DNA from 2 places in the Paraconexibacter sp. genome. Region 2 is predicted to be linked to the other one. Evidence: riboswitches for the same ligand, from Rfam matches in the RefSeq annotation. Region 2 holds a riboswitch; the other holds the start of a gene.
What was found. Region 2 has a riboswitch for cyclic di-AMP ahead of ACME2J_RS16325 (hypothetical protein). Riboswitches for the same ligand answer to the same signal wherever they lie in the genome.

Region 1 (6,982 bases), on a different contig from region 2:
CCCTTGAAGGAGGGTGAGAAGTGATGAAGTCCATGGAGAGGTTGGAGCCTCTCTGGCTCCTGCTCGTCGTGATCGGCGGCCTCAACTGGGCGATGATCGGTCTCTTCGAGACGAACGTCCTCGCCGACGTGTTCGGCACGGGGACGTTCACCGACGTCGTCTACACGGTCGTCGGCTTCGCGGCGCTCATGCTCGTGCCGCGCCTGCTGCAGGCGATGCACATCCACATGCCGGGGCACCGCCCGGCCCACGGCGCCCGGTAGGCGCCCCGTCCGCGCGCGCCGGACGTCCCCGGACGGCCGGCGCGACGCGAGCCCGCGGTGACGACCGGCGTCCGGCGCGACGCCGCTCGCTAGCCTCTCGCGCGTCCGGGACGGCCGGGCCCGCGCATGATCTTCCCCACGATCGAGTTCTGCCTCTTCTTCCTCGTCGTGCTCCCCGGCTCGTGGGCGCTCATGCGGCGCCCCGGAGGATGGAAGACGTTCCTCCTCGTCGCGAGCTACTTCTTCTACGCGTCGGCGGACTGGAAGTTCGCGTTCCTGCTCGGCGGCGTGTCGGTCGGCAACTACGTCTTCGCCCGGCTCATCACGGCGACGGACGACGAGCGGCGCAAGACCCGGCTGCTCACCGCCGCGGTGACGCTCGATCTCCTGCAGCTCGGCGTCTTCAAGTACTACGGATTCTTCGTCGAGGACATCAACGGCCTCCTCGACGGGGTGGGGCTCGGGCTGCCGCTCCCGGTCGCGACGATCGCGCTGCCCGTCGGCGTGAGCTTCTTCACGTTCCAGGCGATCTCGTACGTCGTCGACGTCCGCCGCGGGACGGTCGAGCCGGCGCCGCTGCTCGACACGCTGCTCTACATCAGCTTCTTCCCGCAGCTCGTCGCCGGGCCGATCGTCCGCGCCCACGAGTTCCTCCCGCAGCTCAAGCAGCCGCGCGACCCCATGAACGTGAAGGTGGGGGCCGGGATCCTCCTCATCGTCACCGGGCTCGTGAAGAAGGTCGTCCTCGCCGACTACCTCGCCCGCGAGGTCGTCGACCCGGTCTACGCGGTGCCGGAGGCGTACTCGTCCGCCGACGTGCTCCTGGCGACGTGGGGGTTCGCCGCGCAGATCTACTGCGACTTCTCCGGCTACACCGACATCGCGATCGGCGTGGCGCTCCTCATGGGCCTCACGTTCCCGCGGAACTTCGACAAGCCCTTCCGCGCGGCGTCGAACCAGGAGTTCTGGCGGCGCTGGCACATGACGCTGTCGCGGTTCCTGCGCGACTACCTCTACATCGGGCTCGGCGGCAACCGGCACGGCCGTCTGCGGGCCTCCCGCAACCTCTTCCTCACGATGCTCCTCGGCGGCCTCTGGCACGGCGCCGCGTGGGGGTTCCTCCTCTGGGGGGCCCTGCAGGGCGGGTGGCTCGTCGTCGAGCGCGAGCTGCGCGACCGGACCTCATGGCGGCCGCCGACGTGGTTCTCGGTGTTCCTCATCTTCAACTTCTTCGCGTTCTCGCTCATCCCGTTCCGGGCCCCGGACCTCGACGTCGCCTGGGCGCTCGTGCAGCAGTTCGGCGAGTCGGGGGCCGCGACGCTGTGGACTCCGGCGGCGACGATCATGCTCGCCGTCGTCCTCGTGAGCCACTGGCTCCCGGAGCGCCCGGTCGAGGTTCTCCGCGCCCGCGTCGAGGCTCTCCCGCCCTACGCGCTCGGCGGCGGCCTCGCCGTCTCGATCATGCTCGCCGCTGCGACGATCCCGTCCCAGGGCGTGCCACCCTTCGTCTACTTCCAGTTCTGAGATGCCCGTGGACCTCCCGACGACGACACCGCCCGAGTCGCCCCATCGCACGACGCCCAACGATCCGTCGCGGCCTGCGCGCCGCCTCACCGCGAGGGACGGCATCGTCGCCGTGCTCATCGCGGCGGTCCTCCTCGTCGTCCTCGACGGCGACGGGATCCGCCGGACCGGGGAGAAGATGGACGAGGGCCTCGGGCGCTCGGTCGTCCTCGCGGTCGGGCACCCGGCGGGCTGGGTGGCCGACCAGCTCCCGTTCGCCTCGGCGGCCGACCAGGTGACCGGGTGGTTCGCCACCGACGAGGACCTCGGCTCCGACGACGGCGAGTTCAGCACCGCCGCGACCGGGCCGGCCGACGGCGGCGGGGCGCAGGAGGGCGCGATCACGCGGGTGAGCCCGTCGGAGTTCGGCGGCGGCGCCGGCGCGGCCGCCCCGGCGGGCGAGCGGCGGCCGCTCGGGACGCTCCTCGTCACCGGCGACTCGATGGTGCAGCCGATGGACTCCTCGCTCGCGCGCGAGCTCACCGAGGAGGGCGTCCGGACGATCCGCGACGCGAAGATCGGGACCGGCATCTCGAAGACGGACCTCCTCGACTGGGGCCGCTTCTCCCAGCAGCAGGCCGCCGAGCACCGCGCGGACGCGGTCGTCGTCTTCCTCGGGGCCAACGAGGGATTCCCGATGCCGACGCCCGGTGCGGGAACGGTCGAGTGCTGCGGCCCGGAGTGGGCGGCGGAGTACGCGACGCGCGTGCGCTCGATGATGGCCGCCTACCGCCGTGGCGGCGAGGCGACGGTCTACTGGACGCTGCTTCCGGCCGCTCGAGATGGCGACCGCACCGAGATCATCGAGACGGTGAACGAGGCGATCCGCGTCGCCGCGGCGCCGTTCGGCGAGGACGTGCGGCTTCTCGACGTCCCCTCCGTCTTCACGCCGCGCGGCGCCTACCGGGATGCGATCGACGGCGAGATCGTCCGTGACGCCGACGGCATCCACCTCAACGGACGCGGCGCCGACATCGCGGCCGACCTCGTGCTGCGGGAGCTGGCCGAGACCTACGACTGGGGCTGAGCGCAGCCCTCGACCCCGTCCGACCTGACGAAACTCACGCTGGGCGTGAGTTTCGTCGATCGGGGGTGGTCGCTCTGGCCTACAGGCCCTTCGGGTGGCGGGCGATGAAGCCGTCCGAGGAGCGCTTCTCCTCGCGCCAGCGCGGGCCCTCCTCGCCGCGGCCGGACGTGTCGAAGCGCAGGCCCGCGATGACGACGTAGGCGTGGCTGCTGCGCGTGTGGATCGTGATCCACTCGCCCTCGCCGGACGACCCGAAGGACTTGAAGCCCGTCGAGTTGCGCGGCACCTCGAGGAGGCCGGCGTGGTGCAGCGCGTAGGAGATCGCGCCGGAGCAGTCGTAGCCGTCGTCCTCGATCTCCCCGTGGCCGCCGCCGTAGCGGTAGGGCTTGTCGGTGATGCGGTTCGCGGCGGCGATCGCGTCCTTCACCGGCTGTGGGGCGGCTGCCGGCGCGAGCGCCGTGCGCCCGTCGGGCCCGATGACGGCCTCCGGGCCGGGGGTGAGCTGCAGCGGCGCGTCGACGGCGCGCGGCTCGGACGCCTCGCGTGCCCGTGCGCGCCGGATCCTCTTGCCCATCCCCTTCGCCTGCGCGCGCGAGACGCGCCCGTCGGTCTTCAGCTCCTCGCGCCGCTCGTACCGGCGGACGCGCCGGAGGGTCGCCGGGCCGTACTCGCCGTCGACCTTCGTCTCGATGCCGAGCTCGGTGAGCCAGCGCTGCAGCGTGCGGACGTCGGAGCCGCTGTGGCCCTTGCGCAGGGTGCGGTCGCCGAAGTCCCGCGCCTCGGCCGGCGCGGCGGGGATGAGAGCGGCGGCGGCGAGCACGCATCCGAGCGCGCCGATCCCCCGCCGGGGGCGTGTCTTCGTGTTCACGTTCACCTCGCGTTCCTCGTGCCTGCGGGGTGAGCTGTCGGGCTCGCGCTGGAACGTGCGCTACGCCGGAGCTGTCGCCGGCGATTCGCCCCTGACGCGCCGAGGCGCGCCGTCGGGTCCCCCGCCCGCCGCCGATGTGCGTCGGCGGCGGCTCGGCCTGGTTATGACGTCACCCGCTGTGAACACGGCCGGCCGCCGAAGTTGCGGCGGCCGGCTGGGGATTCGACGTCGGTGCGGCTACGTGAACTGCGTGTAGCGGTGCATGATGTAGCCGTACTTGCCCTTGCGGCAGCTGACGGTGGCGTCGAACTGCGTGTCGATCTCGTTGCGACGCCGCTCCTTGCACTTGTAGCCGCGGACGCGCTTGTTGCACTTCCCGTCGGCACCGCCGTTCGCGCGGCGGCACTTGTACCAGGACTTCACGACGCGCTCGCCGTTCCGGCACGAGGTGCCGCGGACCCGCAGCTTCGTGACGTACGTCGGTCCGAGCTCGCGCTCCTCGTCCTCGATGTCGCACGTGCGGACCTTCGGCTTCTTCGCGGCGGCCGGGTCGGGCGTCGCGACAGCGAGGAGCAGCACGCCGGCGAGGGCGAGGAGGATGAGGCGCACGGCGGACGTGCGCGGATGGGTGATGCTCATGGCGGGTGATCCTCTCAGGTCGCACGCGCGCCTGTCGCACATCTCGGTCCGCTCCCCGGTCCGACGGGACGGGCGGGCCGGCGCCCGCGGGGAGAGGGCGCCCGAGGCCGGGGTACGAATCGAACGCGCGTTGATTTCGCCCCCCATATGGGAGCGAATCGAACGCGCGTTGATTTCGCCCCCTATACGGGAGCGAATCGAACGCGCGTTGATTTCGCCCCCGGCCCCCCAGTCCCCGGCCCCGGCCGCCGCCCGGCCCCGCCCCCGCGGCTGCGGCGCCGTGGCCGCACGCGGAGCCTGCGAGACGCCCGGCCCGGCGAGGACCTTCGCTCAGTCGCCGGAGCCGCCGCCGACCGTCTTCTCGGCGTCGGCGAAGACACCGGCGGCGATCCGCTCGCCGGCGACCGAGAGGTGGAGCCCGTCGGCGTCGCGGACGTCGACGCCCTCGATGCGCTCGACGTAGCGTCCAGAGTCGCTGAACGCGCGGTCGAGCCGCACGAGCTCGACCTCGGGCTCGCGGCGCGCGAGCTCGACGATCGCGGCGTTGACGGCGCCGATCGCGGCGGCGTAGCGAGGGTCGCGCGGGGGCGGGATCGTCGCCCACAGGATCCGGCCGCGGCCGTCGCGCGCCCAGGTGCGCGCCATCGAGCGGATCCGCCGGAGGTACTCCCGCACCCAGTCACCGGTGCAGCACGGCGCCTCGCCACCGCTCGGGCGCGGCATCGCGAAGCGGTCGTTCGCGCCGAGGAACACCATCGTGACCGAGGGGCTGTGGCGCCGGACCTGGCTGCGCGCGTGGCGGCGCCAGTCGAAGTCGCCGGGCTTGCTCACGCCCGAGGCGGGCCGCGTGTCGGAGATCACGCGGTAGCGCGAGCGCAGCCGGTCGGCGACGAAGGAGTCGATGCCCTGGATCATCGAGTCGCCCGTGAGGAGGAGCGTCGGCTTGCTCTTCCGCGGCGCGGTGCGGCCGACGCCCGTCTGCGTGCGGACGTGGTGACGGCCGAGCCGCGCGTCGATGTCGATGAGGCCGGTCCGCCGGCTCACCCGGCGCGTCGAGGTGACCGACGAGGTCCCCGCGGGGATCGCGAAGGTCCGGCAGCGCTTCTCGCGGCCCTTGCGGCGCACGCACAGATCGACGTCGATGCCGCCGAGGCCCCAGCGGTCGCGGATCGTCGTCTTCATCGTGCCCCCGCGCGAGATCCGCCGCGGCGCGGTGACGAGGAGACGGTCGCGGCAGCTCGGGGTCCGGACGGTCGTGCCCGCCTCGACGATCGTCCCGGCGGGGGTGGCGGCGGAGCCGACGAAGGTCCGCTCGAGGCGGTCGCAGCTCCACGTCGCCGCGCGCAGCAGCTCGGCGGCGCCGTCCACCCCGCCCGCGGGGTTGCGAGCGACGTCGCGGCCGAGCGTGACCCGGGCGCCGCTCGGGAGGACCTCGGAGAAGACGACCTGCGAGCCGTTCGGCGCGAGCATCGCGAGGTCGACGGCGCTGCGGTCGACGTTGGCCCCAAGGAGCGGCCCGGCGGCGGATGCGGTCGGCGCCGCGCCGGAGAGGAGAGCCGCCGCGGTGATCAGGATCGCGCTGACGGACCGGCCCCGCACCGCGGGAGAGCGTAGTCGACCCCGGCCCGCCGACCGCCGCTCGGCTGCCGCCCGGACGGCGCGCTAGCCTCACCGGCCCGTGGACTACCCGGTCGAGACCTTCACCGACGAGGAGCGCGAGCTCCTCGCCCCGCACGTGACGAACCTGGACCGGCCCGTGTTCGCGCTCGTCGGTCTGCCCGAGACCGTCAAAGGCGCCCTCTTCGCGCGCTACTCGCGCTACCCGGGCACGCTTCGCCGCCTCTTCCTCGACGAGTTCGCGAGCTCGCTGCCCGGGTCCGAGCGAGCCGCGTGGGACGGCGAGGAGGGCCGTCGGGCGGCGGACCTCTACGAGCGGATCTTCGTCGGCTACGGCGACGACTCGGTCGCGCAGCTCGGCGGCGCGCACATCGCCTGCGAGTGGGTGTCCAACGTCCTCACGAAGGTCCTCCAGCGGCCCCGGATCGGCGCCTACCTCGAGCAGTCGACGCGCTACATCGCCTACGACGCGCCGATGGACCCCGAGCCCGGCCCGGGTGGGCCCGCGCGGTTCCGCTACTACCGCGACGCCTCGCTCGGCCCGGAGTACGAGCGGGCGATGGACGACCTGTTCTCGACGTACGCGACGCTCCTCCCCCGCGTCGTGGGCTGGGCCGACGACGCGTTCCCGGCCCCGGACGGCGAGCCCTCGGCCGCGCATGCGCGTGCCATCAAGGCGAAGGCCCTCGACCTCCTCCGCGGTCTGCTGCCCGCCTCCTCGCTCAGCCACATGGGCATCTACGCCTCGGGCCAGACCTACGAGCAGCTCATCCTGCATCTCCTCGCGCACCCGCTCCCCGAGGCGCGCGAGTACGGCCGGGGCATCCTCGACGCGATGAAGGCGACGATGCCGAGCTTCGTCTCGCGCGTCGAGCGTCCCGACCGCGGAGGGGAGTGGGTGTCCTACCTCGAGCAGCGCGCGACGGCCGCGGAGCGCTGGGTCGCGCGCCTGGGCCTCGACCGGCCCTCGGCCGGTGAGGGCGCGGGGCCCTCCGTCCGCCTCCT
Region 2 (6,982 bases):
GTCGCTACGAGGTCGAGCAGCACCTCGACCTCACCGACCCGGGGAACCTCGCCGCCGCGGCGGACTTCATCTCGGCCGTCCGGGAGGGCGGGCCGCGCCCCGGCCGCTCGCGGGCCCCGGTCTCGGCGGCGCTCGCGGCCCGCCTGCGGGCGGACGGGGTCGTCCACGTGCGGACCTACGAGGCCGACGAGGCGACGACCGGAGGCGGAGGCCACGTCGCGCTCGGGGTGAAGGTCGGCGGAGCGGCCGCGCGCACGGAGCGGTCCGGCCGCCTCCTCGCCGCGGCGACGCGGGGGAGGGACGGCACATGGCGGCGGAGGGACGACTGCGTCGGTCCCGGGTGACGCGCGGGGGCCGGCCGAGGCGGCGCATGGCGTCCGGCCGGAATGCGAACATGCGTTCGTGTCCTACGTCGAGCTCCACGCGCACTCGGCCTTCTCGTTCCTCGACGGGACCTCGCAGCCGGACGAGCTCGTCGCGGCCGCGCTCGCGCAGGGCTACGGGGCGTTCGCGCTCACCGACCACGACACGCTCTCGGGCTCGATGGAGTTCGCGCAGGCGGCGAAGGCCCTCGGTCTGCGCGCGATCCACGGGGCCGAGGTGACGCTCGACGACGGTCGTCATCTCACCCTCCTCGTCCGCGATGCGGCGGGATGGCGCAGCCTCTGCCGTCTCCTCACGCGCGCGCACGCGCACACGCGGGACGGCAGCGGCTCGGCGCGGGAGGGCGGGGGGGCTCGTCCGCGGTCCGACCGGCGCCTCGCGCGCCCGCCGTCGGTCGCCGTCGCCGACGTCCTCGACCACGCGGACGGCCTCGTCTGCCTCAGCGGGTGCGCGCGGCACGGGGTCCACGACGAGGCGACCCTCCGCCGGCTGCGCGAGGCGTTCACGCCGGAGCGCCTGCGCGTCGAGCTGCAGCGTCCCTTCGCCCGCGACGATCGCGCGCGCAACCGCGCGCTCGAAGGGCTCGCGCGGCGGCTCGGGCTGCGCTGCGTCGCGACGGGGGACGTCCACGCGCACACGCGCGAGCGGGCGCGGCTGCAGGATGCCTTCGTCGCGATCCGCGAGCACACGACCCTCGACGCCTCGGAGCCTCTGCGGCGCGGCAACCACTCGCACGTCCTCACGACGCCCGGGGCGATGGCGCGGCGCTTCGGCGACCACCCGGAGGCCGTCGCCGAGACCGCGCGGCTCGCCGAGACGCTGCGCTTCGACCTCACGAGCGACCTCGGCTACCGCTACCCCGGCGCCGACGACGAGGAGGCCGACCGCGAGCTCGCGCGGATCTGCCACGCCCGCTTCGATGAGCGCTACCCGCTCGCACTGGGCGCGGGCGGCCCCGGCGGCGCCGCGCTGCGCGAGCGAGCGGCCGCCCGCCTCGAGGAGGAGCTGCGGCTCATCGCGCGGCTCGGGCTCTCGGGGTTCTTCCGCCTCCACCACGACCTCCTCGAGCTCGCCCGCGAGGTCGCGCTCGAGGTCCGCGGGGCGGGGACGGCGCGCGCGCTCCTCCCTCCCGGCCGCGGGCGCGGGTCCTCGGTCTCCTCGATCGTCTGCTACCTCACCGGCCTCTCGCACGTCGATCCGATCGCGAACGAGCTCTTCCTCGGGCGCTTCCTCAACGAGGAGATCACCTCGCTGCCGGACATCGACCTCGACTTCCCGCGGGACGTGCGGGCGACGCTCATCCCGCGCATCCACGAGCGCTACGGGCACGATCGGTCGGCCCTCGTCGCCGCCTTCCCGACGTACCGCGCGCGCGGGGCGATCCGGGAGATCGGCAAGGCGCTGGGCCTCCCGCCCGGCGAGATCGAGCGCGTCGCCCGCTCCTCGGAGGGCTGGTCGGCGACCCACGTCGACCGCGACGTCGAGAGCGCGGTGGGGGAGGCCCGCGCCGGGCAGGGGCGCTGGGCCTGGCTCGTCGCGCTCGCCCGCGAGGCGCAGGGCCTGCCGCGGCACCTCAGCCAGCACTCGGGCGGGATGATCGTCGCGACGCGGCCGCTCGTGGACTGCTGCCCGGTCGTCCCCGCGGCGATGGAGGGCCGGCAGATGGTGATGTGGGACAAGGACTCCTGCGCGGACGCCGGCTTCCTCAAGATCGACCTCCTCGGGCTCGGGATGCTCTCGGCGGTCGAGCGCTGCGTCGACCACATCGCGGAGCGCCACGGGGAGGTCGTCGACCTCTCGCGGATCCCGTTCGACGACCCCGAGACCTACCGGGCGATCCAGAACGCCGAGACGACCGGCGTCTTCCAGATCGAGAGCCGCGCGCAGATGGCCTCGCTGCTGAGGACCCGGCCGGAGACGCTCGACGACATCACGATCCAGGTCGCGATCGTGCGACCGGGGCCGATCCAGGGAGGCGCGGTCAACCCGTACATCGACCGCCGCCAGCGGCTCCGGGCCGATCCGTCGTTCGAGGTGCCGTACGAGCACCCCTCGCTCGAGCCGGTGCTGCGGGACACGCTCGGCACCATCATCTTCCAGGACCAGGTCATCGAGGTCGCGATGGCGTTCGCCGGCTTCACGCCGGGCGAGGCGGAGGGGCTCCGGCGGGCGATGAGCCGCAAGCGCTCCGAGGCGGCGATCCGCGCGTACCACGACCGCTTCATCGAGGGTGCGGCGCGCACGCACGGCGTCGACGAGGCGACCGCGGAGCGGGTCTACGGGATGATCGTCGGGTTCTCGGGCTTCGGCTTCCCGAAGGCCCACGGCGCGGCCTTCGGGCTCCTCGCCTACCAGTCGACGTGGCTGCGGGTCCATCATCCGGCCGAGTTCCTCTCCGCGCTCCTCGACGAGCAGCCGATGGGCTTCTACCCGCCGGACGCGCTCGTCCACGAGGCGCAGCGGCGCGGCGTGCCGGTCCTCCCGCCGGACGTCAACGCGAGCGCGGTCGGGTGCACGGTCGTCGACGTCGCGACGCAGGAGGGGCCGGGGGAGAAGGCGGCGGTGCGGATCGGCCTGGGCTACGTCCTCGGCCTGCGGGAGGAGGAGGCGGAGGCGCTCGTGGCCGCGCGGCAGACGGCGGGCGCGTTCCGGTCGGTCGGCGATCTCTCGTCGCGCTCGGGGCTCGGGCGCGCCGCGCTCGAGCGGCTCGCGTGGTCGGGGGCGTGCGACGGGCTGCTCGCCGCCGAGGTCCCCTCCCAGGGGCACCGCCGTCGGGCGGCGCTCTGGCGGCTCGGGGTGGTCGCGCCCGGCCGGTCGCTCGGGTCCGGGGGCACGCAGCTCGCCCTGCCGCTCGACGCGCCGGCGGCGCCCGTGCTGCCGGGGCTCACGGCGTGGGACTCGATGATCGCCGACTACGCGACGACCGGGCTCACGACGGACGCGCATCCGATCGGCCTCCTGCGGGACGACCTCGCACGGCGCGGCGCGGTGCCGAGCGGTGCCCTCGGGAGGATGCGGCACGGGAGCCCGGTGAAGGTCGGGGGCCTCGTCGTCGCGCGCCAGCGCCCGGGGACCGCCTCGGGGATCGTCTTCATGCTCCTTGAGGACGAGGAGGGGACGGTCAACCTCGTCGTCCCGCCGCCGGTCTACGAGGAGCACCGCCTGACGGTCCGCACGGAGCCGCTCGTCGTCGCCGAGGGCCGGCTCGAGCGTCACCCCGCCGCGGGCGGCGGCATCAACGTGCTCGTGCGCCGGCTCGTGCCGCTCGAGGCGCCGGCGGACAGGCCGCTCGCCGAGGTGCGCGCCCTCGCGGAGTCCGCCGAGTTCTCGCCGCTCGACGAGCGCGAGCTCGAGCGGGCGCGGGCCGAGGCGGGGCGCGGGCGGCTCACGCTCGTCGGCGCCGAGGACGAGGAAGAGGCGCAGGCCCCGGCCGCGGCCGACGGCTCCGGGTTCCGCGCGGTCGCGCCACCCGTCATGAGCTTCGCGCAGGGCCGCCGGCGTTGAGCGCCCGGCCGGGGCGGCGGGACGAAGGGCCGGTCGCCCCGCGAGGGGGCGCGTCGCCGCTGCCGCCGGCGGGCCCTCCCTGCCGCCGTGCCGCGCCGACCGGTATGTTCCCCGCCGATGGTCGCCACCGCCGCTCTCGTCATCGCCTTCATCTCGATCGCTCTCGTCGTGTTCTTCGTCGCGATGAGCGGCGGTCCGCGCGCCGCGCGGCAGAAGGCGACGAGTCACAACCCCGTCGCGAACCGGATCAACGCGCTCGTCGTCACGGTCATCATCGTCGGCATCGGCGCCGCGATCCCGGGGATCGTCATGGCCGTCAACGCCGAGGACCGCTCTGCGGAGGCGCCGGGCGGCGTCGAGCTCACCGCCGCGCAGGAGGAGGGCCGCGAGATCTTCGCCGTCCAGTGCGCGTCGTGCCATCAGCTCGAGGCCTCGAACGCGGTCGGCCGCGTCGGCCCCGACCTCGACGAGCTGCGCCCGCCCGCCGAGCTCACGCTCGACGCGATCCTCAACGGCCGCGCGCGCGGCCAGGGTCAGATGCCGGCCGAGCTCGTCACCGGCGAGGAGGCCGAGAACGTCGCCTCCTACGTCGAGGCCGTCGCCGGCCGCGGCGACTGACGCTCCGCACCGAAGACGTCCGACGGGCCGGGCACACTGCTCGGCATCCGCTACGTCGTCCCCACACCGACGGCCGGGAACACGCCCCCGCAGACGGGGCCGTCAGGCATCGGCACGGGGCTGTCGCCATCCGCGGGTCCGGGGGCGACGGATGCAGGTTCGCGTGCAGGGCGACATAAGTTCGTCGCGTTTGCAGGGGTTTCCCTTCCTGCTACGATCCTCGCGTTCCGAGGACATGCCGAACCTCCTGCCGCACGTCGGCAGAAGGGCGGGGGACCCACTCCTTCTGGGGCGAAGCGCCGCATCCGCGGCGCCGCGCGACTCTCTCCGCGCGAGCCCGTCAGCTCACCCCGCAGGCGCCGTGAAGAGACCGGAGACCCGCGATGCCGACACACACCCCCTTCGTCGAAGAGCCGACGGACGCGCATGAGATGAGCCGTCCGCGGGTGATCGACGACTGGACCGCGGGCGACGAGCCCGACTTCGTCGTGCAGCCCCGTCGCAGGCGCGTGACAGGCTCGGCCGGCGCCGCCCGGTCGGCGGCCGCCCACCCCGGAACGCGCGGGAGCGGCGGCGACCGCGAGACGACCAGCCGCACGATCGTCCTCGAGGGCGATGTCGGCGAACGCCGGCGCGTCGACTCCTGGCTCGATGACGATCTCGACGTGCTCGCGACGCCGCGCGACCGCACCCCGGCGACGGAGGGCGCGGCGATGGACGCGCCCGACCTCGCGCCGGACGTCTCGATCGTCCCGGTGGTCGAGGTCGACGAGCCGGTCCTCGCCGAGGAGGACCTCCCGGCCCGCTCGCGTCGCGACGTCGCCGTCGAGACGCCGGGTCCGGAGGGGCGGCGCACGGTGGCGATCACCGGGAGGCCCGGCGTCCTCGCCGATGCCCCGCGTCTCCGCGAGATCGAGCGCCGCCGGCCGTCGCGGACGCCGAGCGAGCGGGTCGGGTCGCGTCCCGACCGCATCGCCATGTGGGCCGTCGCGTTCAGCTTCGCGCTCATCCTCATCGCGGCCGCGAGCGCGAAGGCGCACGCCGCGGTCGTCGCCGCGCCGCTCTAGTCAGCGGCGGGCGCGGGTCGAGCCGGCGGCCGCGGCCTCGGCGGACGAGGCGCTCGGGCTCGTGACGCCTTCGCCCGGCGCTCCCGCGAGGGCCGCTGCGGCCCCCTTCGCACGGTGCCGCCCCGCGAGCGCCGTCGCGACGCCTTCGCCCGGTGCGGGCAGGGGGCGTTTGCCGGCGCGCCTGCACGGGCACGGTCGCGGTGTGGACCCCACGTCGCCTCCGATCGACGATTCCGGTCGCCCGGCTCGGCCGCGGCGCCTCCGAGGGGTCCACGGAGTGACCCACGGGGCGGGTCCCGCGCGTAGTACGCGACGAGGTCAACCCCCTTGCGATCCGCGCGACGCCCCCGTACACTTACGACACGTAAGCAACTTCATTAAGTGAAGTTAAAGACGTGCGGACGGACCTCATCTCGGCCGCCCACCCCGACACACCAGCCTCTTCCCCAAAAGGCACGCACATGAAGACAGCGATGAGCAGGTTCCAGATCCACGACGACCTCACGGCCCCCGAAGGGTCCATCCCGATCCTTCGCGGTGCGCTGTCGACGGCCGGCCAGCTGCCGAACTTCCTCGGCGTCCTCGCCGGCTCGCCCGCGGCGCTGCGCGCCTACGCGCGGTTCCGGCAGGAGCTCCGTCACGGCGACCTCCCGGCCGGCACCCTCGAGCGCCTCGCGCTCGCCGTCGCCGAGCACTACGGCTCGCAGCCGGGCATCGCCATGCACAGCCGCACCGCCCGCCAGGCGGGCCTCGGGCTCGACGAGGTCGCCAAGGCCCGCGAGTGGGACTCCGGCGACGAGCACCAGGCGACGCTCCTGCGCTACGTCCGCGCGCTCGTCGAGGAGCGTCAGCGCCCGCCCATGCACCTCCACGAGGAGGCGCGCGAGAGCGGCTGGACCGACGAGCAGCTCCTCGAGGCGATCGCGTTCGTCGCGATGGAGTCGTTCACCGCGATGATCAACGTCGCCGGTGACGTCCCCGTCGACGGCTCGACGGAAGACACTCGCCAGCTCCGCGCCGCGTAGGCGCGGGGCCGGGCCGACCGGCAGCGGCGCGATGGCGACCGACGCGACGCGACGCGGGGCCCCGGACGATCCCGGTGGCCCCGCCTGCTGCCCCCTGTACCACGAGGCGATCGAGTTCATCGGCCGCCGCTGGACCGGCGCGATCGTCGCCGTCCTCCTCGAGGGCGGGTCGATGCGCTTCACCGAGATCGGCCAGGGGATCCCGGCGGTCTCCGATCGCCTCCTCTCCGAGCGACTGCGGGAGCTCGAGGAGCGCGGGCTCGTCCGCCGCGACGTCACCGCAGGTCCGCCCGTCCAGGTGCTCTACGAGCTCACGGCCATCGGCCGGGACCTCGGGCCGGTGATCGGCGAGCTGCGGTCCTGGGCCGGCCGCTGGCTCGACCA

Region 1: it holds a riboswitch for cyclic di-AMP, as region 2 does, so the genes downstream of both, ACME2J_RS11695 (peptidoglycan-binding protein) here and ACME2J_RS16325 (hypothetical protein) in region 2, are expected to answer to the same signal.

What each region holds. Positions count from the first base shown of each region.
Region 1 covers NZ_JBLKKY010000030.1:9,348-16,329, reverse strand. The annotation lists gene ACME2J_RS11710 (DUF378 domain-containing protein) at 24-263, shown strand; gene ACME2J_RS11705 (MBOAT family O-acyltransferase) at 390-1,787, shown strand; gene ACME2J_RS11700 (DUF459 domain-containing protein) at 1,789-2,853, shown strand; gene ACME2J_RS11695 (peptidoglycan-binding protein) at 2,933-3,727, opposite strand; cyclic di-AMP (ydaO/yuaA leader) riboswitch at 3,726-3,889, opposite strand; gene ACME2J_RS11690 (hypothetical protein) at 3,959-4,360, opposite strand; gene ACME2J_RS11685 (DUF459 domain-containing protein) at 4,691-5,959, opposite strand; gene ACME2J_RS11680 (FAD-dependent thymidylate synthase) at 6,039-6,982, shown strand, end outside.
Region 2 covers NZ_JBLKKY010000052.1:20,361-27,342, reverse strand. The annotation lists gene ACME2J_RS16340 (hypothetical protein) at 1-344, shown strand, start outside; gene ACME2J_RS16335 (DNA polymerase III subunit alpha) at 403-3,888, shown strand; gene ACME2J_RS16330 (c-type cytochrome) at 4,006-4,506, shown strand; cyclic di-AMP (ydaO/yuaA leader) riboswitch at 4,733-4,880, shown strand; gene ACME2J_RS16325 (hypothetical protein) at 4,938-5,573, shown strand; gene ACME2J_RS16320 (carboxymuconolactone decarboxylase family protein) at 6,047-6,598, shown strand; gene ACME2J_RS16315 (winged helix-turn-helix transcriptional regulator) at 6,630-6,982, shown strand, end outside.